3 regions of the Endozoicomonas sp. SCSIO W0465 genome follow, and region 1 is predicted to be linked to each of the others. Evidence: predicted binding sites of a transcription regulator. Region 1 holds the regulator's gene; each other region holds the start of a gene.
The links. The regulator sigma-54, encoded in region 1, starts transcription at its own class of promoters, with help from an activator protein. The targets are predictions, from matches to a motif close to TGGCACNNNNNTTGCTNT.
Positions count from the first base shown of each region.

Region 2: mobB (molybdopterin-guanine dinucleotide biosynthesis protein B) is a predicted target of sigma-54. The motif match lies at 1,792-1,809, and genes of this name have one in related genera.
Region 3: glnK (P-II family nitrogen regulator) is a predicted target of sigma-54. The motif match lies at 3,531-3,548, and genes of this name have one in related genera.

Region 1 is NZ_CP092417.1:2,023,757-2,029,169, reverse strand. It holds gene MJO57_RS08800 (hypothetical protein) at 102-1,115, shown strand; gene MJO57_RS08795 (PTS sugar transporter subunit IIA) at 1,303-1,749, opposite strand; gene hpf (ribosome hibernation-promoting factor, HPF/YfiA family) at 1,777-2,091, opposite strand; gene MJO57_RS08785 (RNA polymerase factor sigma-54) at 2,280-3,743, opposite strand; gene MJO57_RS08780 (hypothetical protein) at 4,201-4,611, opposite strand; gene MJO57_RS08775 (hypothetical protein) at 4,788-5,413, opposite strand, start outside.
Region 2 is NZ_CP092417.1:1,609,452-1,614,864, reverse strand. It holds gene MJO57_RS06835 (hypothetical protein) at 1-1,139, shown strand, start outside; gene mobB (molybdopterin-guanine dinucleotide biosynthesis protein B) at 1,172-1,723, opposite strand; molybdenum cofactor riboswitch at 2,150-2,294, shown strand; gene moaA (GTP 3',8-cyclase MoaA) at 2,283-3,275, shown strand; gene MJO57_RS06820 (aldose epimerase family protein) at 3,560-4,618, opposite strand; gene MJO57_RS06815 (hypothetical protein) at 4,767-4,994, shown strand; RNA gene ssrA (transfer-messenger RNA) at 5,088-5,413, shown strand, end outside.
Region 3 is NZ_CP092417.1:1,881,525-1,886,937, forward strand. It holds gene MJO57_RS08100 (hypothetical protein) at 54-245, shown strand; gene MJO57_RS08105 (IS1595 family transposase) at 439-1,479, opposite strand; gene MJO57_RS08110 (ammonium transporter) at 1,573-2,823, opposite strand; gene glnK (P-II family nitrogen regulator) at 2,997-3,335, opposite strand; gene MJO57_RS08120 (MBL fold metallo-hydrolase) at 3,832-4,944, shown strand; gene MJO57_RS08125 (accessory factor UbiK family protein) at 5,094-5,390, shown strand.

The sequences.
Region 1 (5,413 bases):
CTACTATTGGTGTCGGATAGTAAGGAAAGAGCTTGATTGGAAAGACTAATCAGACGCCTCACTTACATGAAATGACTTCGACCAGTTAAAGGAGTAACTCCATGCAACCACTACCACAAACAATAGACTCTATGCTTTACGGCCATTACTTTGATCAAAGACTTAGTTATTATCGCCATGTAGCAGAGTCTGATGCGCGAGCCCATGCTGCTAAAGTGTCGCCCATAGGTGGCCCTACAGAAATTGGAGATGATCACGGCCTGGTATTTGGACGTATGACCAGAGCTGCTGCGATTCATCCTGATGTAAATGTTTCAGAAGAAGCAATTGCCCAAGGAGAAGAAAACCCAGAGTACAAATTAGCACTCAGTCAGACCGGTTATTTGAATCGCAAGAAGTTTAATACAGAAACAGTATCCCATTGGGATCAGTTTAAAGCCGGTTGTAAGAGCCTGACGGCGCGCGCAGTGTCAACATTTAAGAGGGTATTTGTTAAAGTTACACCTCTCAGAACCGGCATAGCATTCAGAAAATTCGCTGATAAAATTACCGCATCGGATCACAACCTGATTAAAAACAGAGCCGCTGCAAATGATTTGAAAGCTGCAAAGAAAGCTCTGGAAGATCGAACCCCTTTTATGGAGGAGCTTTACAGCAAGATTTGTGAGCGGGCAGCAAAGCTTCATGCTTCAGAAGGCGTGGAAGGCAGAACTCCCTACGAGCGAGCTGAAAACAGACCTTTAACTGGAGCAGCCTTTAGTTTTGGTGATGACGCTGCTCTTGATGCGGCTATTGCCGCTCAAGCTACGCCACCGAAAATGACGGCTATTGAAGAGCTGGAGGCTAAGCTGGCACTGAAGAATAATCAACAGCTTAAAGCTTTGGTAGAAGAAGGAACCGGGGAAGATAAAGAACGTTACAAAGCGAATCAAGAGAATAACCAGAGGGTTGTCGTTAAGCTGCAGGGTAAGACTAAATACCTCCTTGGTGCAGATCCTGTAAAAAATCGTAAGGATATTGCTGCTAATAAAGCTGCTATGGACGCCAGAATGGCAGCCAGAATGGCAGCCAGAATGGCAGCCAGAATGGCAGCCAGAATGGCAGCCAGAGCATAACGTCGTAAACCTTGGATTCTCAAAGCCTTGAATTCAAAACTCAGAGTTTTACATCACATGTTACATAAGCAGCTTCGTACGAAATTTCGGATGTAACTGATCAAGGCCTTGAGACTGAGAGCTATAAGTTGAAAATTTTTTGGCCATCGTTGTATATGATGGCCTTTTTTTATTGTGACCTTATTCTCTATTCGCTCATAGTACGATAGAGCATTGTCGTATTAGTAGCCGAACGTATTTTCTGAAGAGTCAAGGCTGAATGAAACCTTTCCGCCAGTGCTCTTAAAATTTCCAGATGCTCCTGGTTTTCACCTTCAGGCACGATCAACGCAAATATCAGATCAACGGGCTTTCGGTCTACAGAATCAAAATCAACAGGCTCCGCCAGTCGTATAAAGAGACCGATGGGGGCTGGGCAGGCTTTACAGCGACAGTGAGGAATAGCCACGCCTTCACCCAGTCCGGTTGTGCCGAGACGCTCCCGGGCAACCAGGGCTTCAAAGAGTTCATTGGTATTGATTTCGGGAACGTCGCTACTGATACGTTCAGCGATAAATTCCAGAATTTTCTTTTTGCTGACCCCGTGCACACCGTCCAGGGTGCGCTCGGGGGTTAGGATGCGATGAATTATCATGCTAAACAAGAATGGCCGCCGGAAAAATCAAAGGGCATGGCCACTGGCGCCCTGTTGCCTGTTTAAGGCTTTCTCTTTTTGTTTAACCAGCTGCCGATCCAACTTGTCCGAGAGCAGGTCAATGGCTGCGTACATGTCTTCGTGCTCGGCGGTCGCATTAATCTCGGCTCCGCGGGTATGCAGAATAGCTTCTACTTTCTGCACCAGCTTTTCTACACTCAGGGTCACCTGTACATTGGTGATATGATCAAAATGTGAAGCAAGACGTTCCAGTTTCTTGATCACATAGTCGTGCAGAGCTTCTGTTACCTCGACATGATGTCCACTGATGTTGACTTGCATGTAACGCTCTCCTGATCCCATTATCCAGATAATTACCAGTACGCGGGATTTTTCGTACCGGCTGACTTCGATTCTAACACTGTCGATGCAGCTTGGAATGCCCTGAAGCAAAAAAAACTGTTTTTTGCCCGGCTCATAACTCGGCTTTTTATATCAACTTATATCAGCTTACATCAGCTTGATATTCATCAGGGTACTAACTGCTTCCGCTCATTGGACGGGGGAATATTCATGGACTCCCGGTATTTGGCAATGGTTCGCCGGGCAACCTTGATGCCCTGTTCTGCCAATATGGCCGCAATTTTATTATCACTGAGCGGTTTGCGTGGTGTCTCTTGTGCAATGAGCTTGCGAATATGGGCTCTAATCGCCGTGGATGAACATTCGCCACCTTCTGCTGTGCTGACATGGCTGGAGAAAAAGTACTTGAGTTCATAGACGCCACGAGGGGTATGCATATACTTCTGGGTGGTTACCCGGGAAATAGTCGATTCATGCATACCAACAGCCTCGGCAATATCCGCCAGCACCAGGGGCTTCATGGCTTCATCGCCTTTTTCAAAAAAATCCTGCTGATAAGCAATAATCTGACTCGCGACTTTCATCAGTGTTTCATTTCGACTTTGCAGGTTTTTCAAAAACCAGCGGGCTTCCTGCAGATGATTTTTCATGAACACATTGTCGCGGCTGTTGTTGGCCCTCTGGACCATCGACGCATAATTATTGTTGATGCGCAGTTTGGGCAGCGCATCGGAATTCAGTTCGACAGACCATCGCTCCTTGATTTTTCGGACCGATATATCTGGAACCACGTATTCAGCTTCTGTCTGGTCAATGGTGCTGCCGGGTTTTGGATGGAAACTTTGAATGAGGCTGAGGGCTTTTCGCAACTGATCTTCCTTCAGTTTGGCCCTGCGCATGATGCGTGCGTAATCACGGGTGCCAAGTAAATCCAGGTAAAGGGTGATCAGTTTTTCCGCATTGTTGAAATGAGGTGTTGATGGGGGAAGCTGACGCAGCTGGACCAGCAGGCACTCTTTCAGGTCTATACTGCCACAACCGACAGGGTCGAATTGTTGAACCCGGTGCTGCAGCACTTTTATCTCGTCGATCTCCAGCTCTTCCAGCTGGGATTGCAGTGAAACATAAAGATCATCCAGTGAGCAGGTCAAATAACCATTCGGATTAACCGCTTCAATAATTGCAAGGCCAATCAGCCGGTCCCGATCGCTCATGGGCACCATATCCAGTTGCCACTCCAGATGATCCTGAAGCGACTCTACTGAAGATGACTTCGCCAGGGGGTCGTAATCCTCATCACTACCGTTGGCGGGCAGGCTGGAATACACATCGTCCCATGCTGAGTCGACGGGCAGTTCATTCGGGATACTGTCTGCCCATTCCGCCATCTCCTGTGGCTCAGGTTCCGGTATCGCCTCACTCAGATCAACGAGTTCTTCCTTGCCTTCACTGCTGGTGGCTGTGTCCTCTGTCTCGCTATCTTCGGACTCAAGCATGGGGTTGGATTCGAGAGCCTCCTGAATCTCTTGCTGAAGATCCAGTGTCGATAACTGTAGCAGCCGGATGGCTTGCTGCAGCTGAGGCGTCATGGTCAACTGCTGGCCCATCTTGAGCTGTAAGGAAGGCTTCATAGGCGACCGTATACCTTTACTTCGTTGTCCGTTGAGACTGCAGGTGAAACTCATGAGTGTCTACAGAGGGATCAACCGCAGGCGGTTCAGTGTTGGCACGGATGTTGTTACGACTTCTCTCCATGTGCGGCTGATTATAAACCCATAGTCATTTATGAAACCATAGCTTCAGTAAAAAATGTGCAGAGATTACTCAGAATGAGTTTAGTTGTGTTTTTTTGTTGGCTGTCTTGCTGCAGAGCAGGTCAGTGATGAAACCGACGTTCTGACGAAAATAAGAAAGAGCCTGCCCCTGCGTTTTTGTGCGCTGCTGCCTGTGATTGGGGTATCTATTTATTGCTGGTATGGCTCGGCACTGGATTCTGTTTGTCTGATTGTTTTCTCCTCTGCAAGCCGGAGACGTTTGCTCAATAGAACAATGCTTGCGCCTCCGGACCAGAAATCAGGTTCACGACATCTAATTAATAAACTTGTGTTGCAGCTCCTTTCCCCTTTTAGCAGTAATCTCCAGTTGTCGACCAGTAGGCAGTTTCAAAGTGACTGTTTGGTCATAGGTTAACGGGCGAACACTCTCAGTAGTAACCAGAAAAGGACTCTTCTGCTTTGAAACAACATAATTAAAGCCTTTGGCATCTTTTTTATATTCTACAGCCTGGTCTTCCCCGCCTAGTTTAAAGAGCCTGGCATCTTTACTGGAAGCGGTTGTCAACTCACATGCCCTGGAAATATAGAAGGCAGGCTTGATTCCCTGAGCCGGATAAAGCGAACCCGGCTTTAAAGGCGTCGCGCCTGAAGAAGTGACACAGTATGGACGCCCACTCTGTGAAATCTTAACATTAAAGTTTGATAAGTTTGGTTCATATTCCACGGCCTCATCTTCATCACATAATTTAACTAGTTCCCATCCAAAAACTATAGCCCTTGGGCCACGTAGCCTACAGAGATTTGACGTGCTCTGAATTTACAGGAAAATCACATCAACTCCGCTGTAGCCCCCGAAAACTGGTTGAAAAAGGCGTCAAAACAAAACTTGATTTTTTCCCTCTAAGCCTTGGCACGCATAGGCTGCAGAGTTTTTGGACGAGAACTAACTAATCGGGATGTAGTGTCTGAAGCTCTTGTCAGTACGCAATCTGCAGAAATATACATATCAGGCCTGCCATCCTGAGCCCTGTAAAATGATTCTGGCTTTAAGGTACAGACGCCTTTAGACGTAATAAGAAAAGGAGTCTGTCGCTTTGATACTACATATTTAAAGGCCGCTTCACTTGAATTGAACTCTACCGCCTCATCTTCAGCGCCCAACTTGAACAGTCGGGAACGGATGTCAGAAGCAACCGTCAGCTCTCCGTTTTCTGATAGGTACACGGCAGGGCTGTTCACTGCACCCGGCTGAACAGTACCTGGTTTCAGAGGGAACGCACCTTTTGGAGTCACAATAAAATGTTCTTTCTTTTTTGAAATAATATGCTGATAGCCTTTTGAGTCGGGCTTATACTCTATAAGCTCCTTTTCTGCCCCTATTTGAAATAACCTGGCACCAGTGCCTGCTTTAATTAATTTACCTTGTGGAGAAACATAACAGTCCGGAATACTACCTGCAGCCCCATAAACCTTGCCTCTCTGCAACAGCTTGCTTTGTCCCTTACTGAGGTAATAAAACTCTTTAT
Region 2 (5,413 bases), 410 kb from region 1:
AACGTCTTTTGCCGTCTTTAAGTGGCAGCAAGAGCGATAACGAAAGCTATAACTTAAGCGGCGATAGCATGTTATTTGAGGTCCCGATCGAAGGCAGGCTCGACAGCGGTGGCAACCTGTACAATTTCACCAAGTATGCACAGCTGGACCCGGGCTGGAGTACCAGTCTGGCTTACTATCTGGGATACCGGATGGGACATATCACGCTGGCACCAGTAGGTGAGCCGGTCACCGTGGATTTCAGTGACCAGGATGATGTATCCGTTCTGGTGGTGGGTGACTGGGGTACCGGCTACTGGGATGACGGGAGCAATCCGTCACCGGCACAACAGGTCATGTTGTCCATGCAACAACACCCGGCAGAAATCACCATTCACCTGGGCGATGAATATTATGCCGGTACCGAGAAAACACTGACTGGCCAGCCTGGTGAAGAGGCCTTTAACTTTACCAGCATCTGGAATCCCGGAACTCCTTACTCATTTGCCCTGGGTTCCAACCATGGTATGTACGATGGTGAAAACGGTCTGCGCTACATTACGCTCAATTCAACCAAGTTCGCCAGCCAGAAGCAGGCCACTACCTTTGCCATTCTGTTGAAAGACTGGGTAATAGTCGGGCTTGATAGTGCCCGCTATGACAATAGTGACCTTTTTCTTAAAGGCGCATTGAACGAAGCCCAGGGCAACTTCCTCCATCAAATGGGGCAAACCGGAAAAAAAGTGATGGTGGTCACCCACCACAACGGCCTGACTCTGGACGGCACGGAACAAAATAATCCGCTCTGGGGTCAGGTTCATGACTACCTGGGCAGAGATCCTGACTACTGGATCTGGGCACACATTCATCAGGGCGCTGTTTACTCGAACCAGTCTGCCGCCGGTTCAACCGTTGCCCGCTGCTGGGGCCACGGCGCCATTCCGGTGGGACGTGCTTCGGTAATGTACCAGTCCGATGGTTCGCTGGTTCCTGAGGTAGCCTACTACAGTGACACGCCTTATCCTGATCCCGATAGAGAACAGGAGCTGCGTATTCTTAACGGCTATGGGCTACTGAAGTTTTCCGGTACCTCTGTAACCGAGCAGATGTTTGATCAACACGGTACGTTACAATGGCAGGATACGCTCAATTTTGATTAATGGTCTGATCCGGTTTTGCTGGCTACAGTCTGTCAACAGCTTGCCGTGTAACTGATCATATAGTCAGCAATATAGTCAGCAATATTTGCCGGGTTGTTGATATCCAGCTCGGCCAGATCCTCTGGCAGTGTGATGCCCGGATTGCCATCCCAGGCGATGGCGATAATATGGGGGTCATCGGTAAACAGGAACGGCTTTTCATAATCACGGCGATGAAGCTCGATTTTAGGGATGGGAGCATCTCGAAAACCTTCCACCAGGATTAAATCCAGCTGATCCTGGTTGAGCAGCTGCAGTTGCTCCTGTAGTTGTCGCTGGTAACCATTTGGGTACTCGGTATAGCAAATAGAGCGGCCAGGCATGCTCAGCACCAGCTGGCTGGCACCGGCATGGCGTAAACGATAACTGTCTTTTGCTGGTGGATCGGGTTCTATTGTATGGTGCGAGGCTTTGACCAGACCCGTTCGCAGCCCTCTGCTACCTAAAATTGGCAGGAGTTTCTCAATAAGCGTTGTCTTACCAGTACCGCTGAAGGCAGCGATACCTATCACCGGGACGGTGGCACTGATTTTTGGGGTCATCATAGAAGGAGTCTTTCGTTTTCTGCTACCTGCTTCTGGCAGGATTCAGGACATGCAATTTCCACAGCCATTGTGCATATGTTTTGCCAGTAAAAAACGATCCAGGGTGCATGCAGCGTAACGTCAACAGGCCATAGTATCTCGGTCGGCCTGCATTTGACCGGTTCAGTGGCTCGCCAATCCGCTAAACGCCGGTAGGACACCGGTGACTTTCATAAAGCAAAAAGTTCATCAGGATAGCAGATTTACTTATGAATCCAAGCAAACAATAGTGTCTGATGTCATGGTTTTTCGAGAAATAAGCAGGTAGGATTCACTTGACTGTTGATAAAACGATCTCAATAGTCCCATAAGCAATATGACTTTTATTTTTTTTAAACAGCCACTTTAACAGCCACGAGAGGCTGGTTAACGTTGTGATTAATTGAATCAACAAGCGAGCGCCGACTTCGGTACCTAATGGGTGTCACCCTATGGACCGGAAGCCGCAGTCAGAGCATGTCACTGGCTGCCAGGGTTGCAGAAGAAATTCTGTGGCCTCCCGCGATTGGAAAGGTGTTCTATGCATTCTTATTTACAAGAGCTGCAGGATCTTCAGGGACGGAAATTCCCTTACTTGCGGCTGTCAGTCACAGACCTGTGCAACTTCCGTTGTAACTACTGTTTGCCTGACGGCTGCCTTGACCATCATCACAGTAAAGCCATAACGATTGACGAAATACGTCGTCTGGTCACCGCTTTTACTGCGGTCGGTGTGGAAAAAATTCGCCTGACCGGTGGGGAACCTACCTTACGTCAGGATTTTTCCGACATTGTCAGAACCATCAAGCAAATCCCCGGCGTAAAGAAGCTGGTCATGACCACCAATGGCTACAAAATGGATCAGCGGGTCAAGGATTGGCTGGATGCGGGTATTGATGCCATCAACGTCAGTGTCGACAGTCTTGACCCGCGAGCCTTTGAGCTGATTACCGGTCATAACCGGCTGCGGGAAATTCTGACCGGTATTCAAAACGCTTTTGATCATGGTCTGCCATCCATCAAGGTTAATGCAGTGGCAATGAAAGGCATTAACGATGATGAACTTGATGCTTTTCTTGGCTGGGTCCGGGACTATCCCATCTCTATTCGCTTTATCGAGTTGATGCAAACCGGGAACAACCAGGATTTTTTTCAGAAGCACCACTTCCCGGGAAAAAAGATTCAGGAACTGCTACTGGAACGCGGTTGGGTAAGAAAAATGCGCCTGGCCGATGCCGGGCCTGCCCAGGAATATTGCCACAGTGATTATGAAGGTACTGTTGGGTTGATTATGCCTTACAGCAAGGATTTCTGTCACGATTGCAATCGACTGAGGGTGACCAGTCTGGGGCAGCTCCAGCTATGCCTGTTTGCTGAGTCCGGCATTGATCTGAGAGATCTTCTGCAAAGTGATGATCAACAGGAAGTGCTGGTGGCTCGAATTCGAGATTCGCTCCGGCTTAAAGAAGACAGTCATTTCCTTGAACAGGGCTGGACTGGCGGAACTCAAAATCTGTCTCAGATGGGAGGCTAGTTAATGCCAGCAGAGCCAGGTAATTTCATTAAACGAAGACTGAGTTAAGGTTTTAGCAAACCGTTACACGGATACAGCACAAACTGGGGCAAATGGCTCAAACGGGAAGATGGAACGTGCCCAATGGGAAAGTATGACAAATAGATTTCCCGGCTATAAACGATCCATTGATGACATCAAGGTTCAGGTCAGACACGTCATATCGAAAAAAATGGAGATTCTTTAAAGCCAGTTGCTGCAGACTTTGATTGCCTGCAGTACCTGACCCATTGCTCAGCACAAAGTTAGATCAAACCAAACCGGAACACCGTTTTTTCCTGATACGTTTCACCAGGATTCAGCTGAGTTATTGGAAACTCAGGACGGTTTGGCGAATCCGGAAAATGCTGGGTCTCCAGACAGAAACCTGCCCGCATGCCATATTGGCGGCCACCGCGTGCAGGCTCACCTGCCAGATAGTTGCCGGTATAGAACTGGACCCCCGGCTGTGTGGTAAGCACTTCCAGGGTTCGGCCACTGTCTGGCTCTTCTACCCGGGCGACAGGTCTCATAGGCCGTTCACTACTTCTCTCCGTCCAGATAACCCAGTTATGATCATATCCTCTGGCCTGCTTCAGCTGCACAAAGTTCTGGTCAATATCCTGGCCAATGGGCTTCATGCACGTGAAGTCCATGGGGGTATTATGAACCGGCTCAATCTCGCCGTAGGGAATGGACGTTTCATCCGTCGGCGTGAACTGGCTGCAGTGAATCTGCAGCTGGTGGCTCAGGCAGTCGTCACTGCCGTTGAGGTTGAAATAGGTATGGTTGGTCAGGTTAACCACGGTGGGGGCATCCGTCGTTGCCCGATACTCAATACCAAGTTCGTTCTGGTTATTCAGGGTATAGGTAACCGCAGCATTGAGTTTGCCGGGGTAACCCTCTTCACCATCTTCTGATTCATAGTAGAGGGACAGTGTACAGAGGCCATCTTTCGTATGTGCTTCTGCCCGCCAGAGATGATGGTCAAACCCAGCTTTACCACCATGCAGATGATTCGGTATATCGTTGCAGGCCAGCTGAAACACTTTACCCTTGAGTTCAAATTCGCCTTTGGCGATACGGTTGGCATAGCGGCCAATAATGGCACCGAAATAAGCGCCGGATCGCTCATAATCCGCCACCGAATCACAACCCAGGGTAACCTCGCCCATATTTCCCGCTTTATCCGGAACACGAATGCTCTGGATAATTCCCCCCATGGTCAGAATGGTGACTTCCATGCCTTGCTGGTTACAGAGCCGGAAGGCATAAACGGGTTCACCGGAGCGAGAGGCTCCAAACACTTCCTGAAAAATCTTCATAAATACGCCATTGCTCTGAAAAACAAATTTCCAACTTTCACGGCAACTTTCACGGCAACTTTCACGGCAACTTTCACAGAAAGTTGAGTGAGGCCTGAGGGCACATGATTATTTGTAACCCTTCGATACGTAAAGAAAAATTTGCATAGTGAGTGGTATCACCAAAGATAGTTATAGTATCAAGAGCTGGTACATCAATTCACTGTCAGACATCATGTTTGATGAGTGTGCATGGAAACTTCGGCTGGAAAGTCTGTCTGCTGGCCTGATGTTTGACGGAATTTGCTCATCCACCCCGGGCCGAATCGATCTGGACGGAAACAAGGCAGAAGAGTGCGGCTGGCTGAAAACGTGGTCGGCTTTATTATCAAATTGATCCGTCTTGTGGTGAATAGAAAGCGTGCTTTAGCCACTGATTATTGTCCAGATATTGCGACGCAGAGCTCTATGCTCTATAAATGTAAGATCTGGGGGCGATTCGGATTCGACGACGGTATCGAACCCTGAGGTGCATGCCGAGGACGTAGTGGTTCTCGTTAATCAAAACACTACAAACCTATTAGTTGCCAAAACTGCAGCTAACGATAGTTCTTACGCTCTTGCAGCGTAATCGTAGCTAAACCCTACGAGCTATCCAGTCTGTCCGGCTCGTCTGCTGGCTGGTTTTTCAGACTGTCATCGTAAGCAGACTCGCCACGATCAGCAGGTCTCTGGCTGACGGGCTAAAACCTGTGGGAATCGCATTGCAGAACCCCGACCACTGGGTCGCTGCAGTGTTAAATATAAAGGTGGATC
Region 3 (5,413 bases), 140 kb from region 1:
TTAAAACTACCACCAACCATTAAAGGGAACTTAGCCTTACCTCCCCATTGATAATGGGTTTTGAATGGAACCACAAAGGTCACAAAGAGTATAAAGAAGAAATTGCCTTTTCCCTTTTCGAGGTGGTAACAAGCACTAAACTCGTTGCCCGACTCGACTCTGAAGTGCTTTCCCGACTTTATGCTACTGAAGCCATCGATGTGTTTTTTGGTAGACTTTCCAAGCTTGCGTGGTTTCATAACTGAACGACTCTGGTAACCTGATATCAGGCTAAACCAGAGCCGTGGGTTTACAAGTTATGGTGAAAAAACCTTTTCATTTTACGCTCTTTTGATTTTCACTATATGCGGTGGATTTACAACTTATTCATCAACCGACAAATCAATTGTCGCTACTACCACGATTTGGTTGCATCGACATCAATATAAGCAAGTAAGGCTAAGTTACCGTTAATGGTTGGAAGCACCAATGTTCAGTAATTCTGCTGATCAACCGGCCAACAGTTAATTTTTTTGCTGCCGTCAGTTCTCGCCTCCAGGCCAGATAATGGGGAAGGTAACGAGTTGCAACCCCTTGGAATACGCCGCCAATCCAGCGTTTTAAATGACTGTGATAAGAATTTACAGTCTGGATGTGGTAGATGCCTTCAACAACATGTTGACCTGCTGATGTCACCAGCTCCTTGAAGACAAATCCAAGCTTGTCAGCAAGTTTTTCGTGAGCGAGGTGTGCATCCGCACAGACCGTGGCCTGTATCGATATGCGGCCATTTAAATGCCTGCACAATTCATTAGCACTTTCGTTTTCTAATACACCGTCAACGGTATTTCGATTACGGTCCCGAGCCACCATTACCGGGACTTTTCGGGCTTTGTTGGGATCATTACCCCGCTTTCGGGTTGGCCGTGGAAGGCCTTCTCTTTGCCCTTTGAAGGATTCACGGAAAAATGTTTCATCAAGCTCAGTAATGCCACAAAGCTCTTCTGCTTGATCATTATTAATCACTTCAAGAAAGCGGTGACGCCAGCGGAACGCAGTTTTCAAGTCAATGGCATTCTCAGCAGCAGCTGGTCGCAAGACCATAGAGTGAGTCATACCTGCGAGGTACTTGTTCCATTTTTCAGGGTGCCTGAGCCTTGCCAAAGGCGTTCCACTAAAGGCGTTAAACGTTGAGTCGCAAGTCTTGCAGTGGTAGCGCTGTCGGCCATTTCGTATGCCCCAGCGACCAACGCTATGGCTTTTGCATTTGGGGCACCTGGGGTTTTCGGCAAATTGGGCAAGTATGCTCTTTTCTACGTCAGGTGTTGCATTATCGTTATTGGGTATAGATTCACTGTAAACAGGTTCAGAGTCAGTGGTTTCTACTACCTCGGTAACCTCTATTTGAGTACTAAGGAGCGAGTTGTTAAGAATGTCTCGCTGTTCACTGGTTAATGTTGAAATGGAATCAATAAAATTCTGGAAGAGTTCAGATTGCATATCACTCCCCTACAACGTAGATTTTATGGGAGTTTAGCTGATTCAACCATTAACGGTAACTTAGCCAGCAAGTAACGTTATCACTCCGGGCGTTTAAGAGTTGCCGGTGAACTCCGGGTATGCCTCCATACCGCATTCAGTAAGGTCAGCCCCTTCGTACTCTTCCTCTTCAGAGATACGCAGACCCATGATCACCTTGATCACACCCCAGACGACCAGAGAGGTACCAAACACCCAGGCGAAGATACTGGCAATACCCAGCAGCTGTATCTCGAACCTGGCCGCTTCATTGGTCAGAGGGACAGCCAGCAGACCCCAGACACCCACAACACCGTGAACAGAGATAGCACCTACTGGATCATCAATGCGCAGTTTGTCGAGTGCAACGATAGAGAAGACAACCAGGGCTCCACCGATGGCACCAATCAGCGTTGCACCTTGGGCAGTTGGTGTCAGAGGTTCAGCGGTAATAGCAACCAGACCAGCCAGAGCACCGTTCAGGGCCATGGTCAGGTCAGCCTTGCCAAACAGCAGTCTGGCAACGATCAGGGCGGCAATGACACCACCGGCTGCGCCAGCATTGGTGTTGACAAAGATCTGGGCAACCGCGTTGGCATTTTCAACATCGGCAATCTTTAGCTGAGAACCACCGTTAAAGCCGAACCAGCCCAGCCAGAGGATAAAGGTACCCAGAGTGGCCAGAGGCAGGTTAGCACCGGGAATGGCATTAACAGCGCCGTTCGAGGCATACTTGCCTTTACGGGCACCCAGCAGCAGGACACCAGCCAGGGCGGCAGAAGCCCCGGCCATGTGAACCACACCGGAACCGGCAAAGTCCTGGAAGCCAGCCTCGTTCAGGAAGCCTCCACCCCACTTCCAGAAGCCCTGTACGGGGTAGATGAAGCCAGTCATAAAGACCGCAAACAGCAGGAAGGCCCACAATTTCATACGCTCAGCAACCGCACCGGAAACGATGGACATGGCGGTCGCCACGAAGACCACCTGGAAGAAGAAGTCAGAGCGCAGAGAGTAGTACGGTGCGTCATCTCCACCGGCAACCACCGACTCGACGCTGTTCTCGGTACCCAGCAATGTGCCGAACAGGGGCATAATGCCTCCTTCATTGGCACCCGGATACATGATCTGGTAACCGCACAGCAGGTACATGGTGCAGGCAATGGCAAACAGGGAAATATTTTTGGTCAGAATTTCCACGGTGTTCTTTGAGCGCACCAAACCGGCTTCAAGCATGGCAAAGCCTGCGGCCATCCACATGACCAGTGCACCACACATCAGAAAATAAAAAGTATCGAGCGCATACGACAGCTGATTTATATCGTCCACGGGACCCCTCCCAGTATAATTTACATCTTCTTATCTTTTTTTCTCAGCTCATGGCTGTTCTTAGCTCATGGCTGTTCTTAGCTCATGGCTGTTCTTAGCTCACGGCTGCATATCCCTATTACTGCAGGGCGATGTCATCAGTGGCTGCTGATGAGTAATGCCATTGACTGGCTTTAGATAGCGTCGACGCCTGTCTCTCCGGTGCGGATCCGAATGGCCTGTTCCAGAGCGGTGACAAAAATCTTGCCGTCACCGATTTTGCCGGTATTGGCTGCCTTGGAAATGGCTTCAATCACCTGATCGAGCTGGTCATCTGAGATAGCCACTTCAATCTTGACCTTGGGCAGAAAGTCCACAACATACTCTGCACCGCGATACAGCTCGGTATGACCTTTCTGGCGACCAAAACCCTTGACCTCAGTTACAGTAATACCCTGAACGCCGATATCAGAAAGCGCTTCCCGCACGTCATCAAGTTTGAATGGCTTGATAATGGCTGATACTAACTTCATGCATTATTCTCCTGGCTTTACTTACTATTCATCCCGGAGGGGTGACCTGGATGCGATACTGCTTCCAAAGTCTACGCATTTCCCCTCGTGTTACAACTGCCTGTTTATTTCAAGGGCTAACAAAAGGAAGAACGGACCCCGCCAGTATTGGTTTCAGGCGATCCCGCCCGGCACTGATTAAATGGTCAACCTGTCTAAGCAGGTATTGTGCCAGTTTTTACCTATCCCCATAAATGGACATGATCGACGGTTACACGGATTCAAACGAGTCCCGAAACCAGCATACGCACCCCTTTGACGCACTAAATTGATGCACTAAAACCGATTGTCTCGCCCAACAGGTGCACCATAACAGTGCGCAATCACCAGGCCTCATAGCCTTCGTTGCAAACTTCTTTGCAAAAGAGTTGAACCGCAGCTAGGCCATAGCGGCTATAATCGCCCATGATAATCACATTTTTCATGGTATTTTCCCTGTTTATCTGGTTATTTTTTTGTGTTTGCTGGCGATTTAAAAGTCGTCAGCAAAAAAGTTATGGCCGTGTGGCAATACCTGAATTTTATTGCGGTGTTGCTACGCGCTCACTTGATCGAAGAATATAAACAGGTAGCTGCCATGAATCGTTCTAAAAAGCATCACCTACCAAGCGGTGGTTTTCGCAATAACGAGGCGATGCAAATGCATCATCGTTCGTTGCGGAACATCTTGAAATGGAAAATTACTGAGACCCTGCCGGAGACAGTCTCTATTCCGGTGGTGGACGATGATTATTCGGTATTTGAGCATTCCGATAAATCCCTGACGAGCTGGATTGGTCATGCCACCTTTTTGATTCGCCACCAGGGCATGAATATTATTACCGACCCGCATTTTTCTGAACGAGCGTCTCCCGTACAGTGGGCTGGTCCCAAGCGTTATTCTCCGCCGGCAATCGCTATTGATGCCTTACCCCATGTGGATGTGGTGGTGATTTCTCACGATCATTACGACCACCTGGACCGTAACTCGGTATTGGCGATTCAGAACAGGCAAAAAGACAATCCTCCCCTGTTTATGTTGCCCCTGGGTTTAGGCCAGTGGTTCAGCAAACAGGCTATCGATAATTGGGTCGAGCTGGACTGGTGGGAATCCCATACTCACCGTGGCTGGACTTATACGGCAGTACCTTGTCAGCACTTCAGTGGCCGTTCAATATTTCCGGACCGAACGCTCTGGTGCGGCTGGGTATTTGAAGCAACTGCTGAGTCATCTGAACCGGGCAAACGCTTTTATTTTGCCGGGGATACGGGCTACAGCTCGGATTTTAAAGCCATTGGTGAGCACTTCGGCTATATGGATATGGCCATGTTGCCGATTGGAGCCTATGAGCCCCGCTGGTTTATGAAAGAAATCCATGTCAATCCGGCAGAAGCCGTGCATATCCACAACGACGTTGGCTCCCGCTTATCGCTGGCGATGCACTGGGGCAGTTTTATGCTGACCAATGAGCCGATGTTGCAACCGCCGGAAGATCTGCAGGTCGCCAAACGGCAACAGGGTGTTGCTGATAACGACTTTATTGTGATCAAACCCGGAAAGATTATGGCTTTATTCGATGATGGATTGTGAAATAAGCAGGACTTTGTCCTTCGGCTCAGATGGTTTTGGCTCTGATAATGATAACCCGGGATTGAGCGTTTTTCTGTACGGGTTCTATCAGGACTTACTGCTATTGAGGTATCCTTCCCCTATCTCTGACTACCCGCCAAGCGATAACCATGATCGATAAAGCCGCCTTAATTAATACGATCGCCAGTAAAGCCGCTGACCTCTTTAATGGTGACAAAAGCCAGACCCGGGAAGATATCGAAAAAAATATCAAAGCACTGGTCGACAGTGCGCTGTCAAAACTGGAGCTGGTCACCCGTGATGAGTTTGATACTCAGGTTGCGGTTCTGAGACACACCCGCGAGCGTCTTGAAGCGTTGGAAAAAGCAGTGGAAGCCCTGAGGTCAGAACAAACATTGCTGCAAGACAGCAGCAACAACGACGACCAGCAAAACGCTGACAATTAATCACCGGTTCATACGCTGTGCCT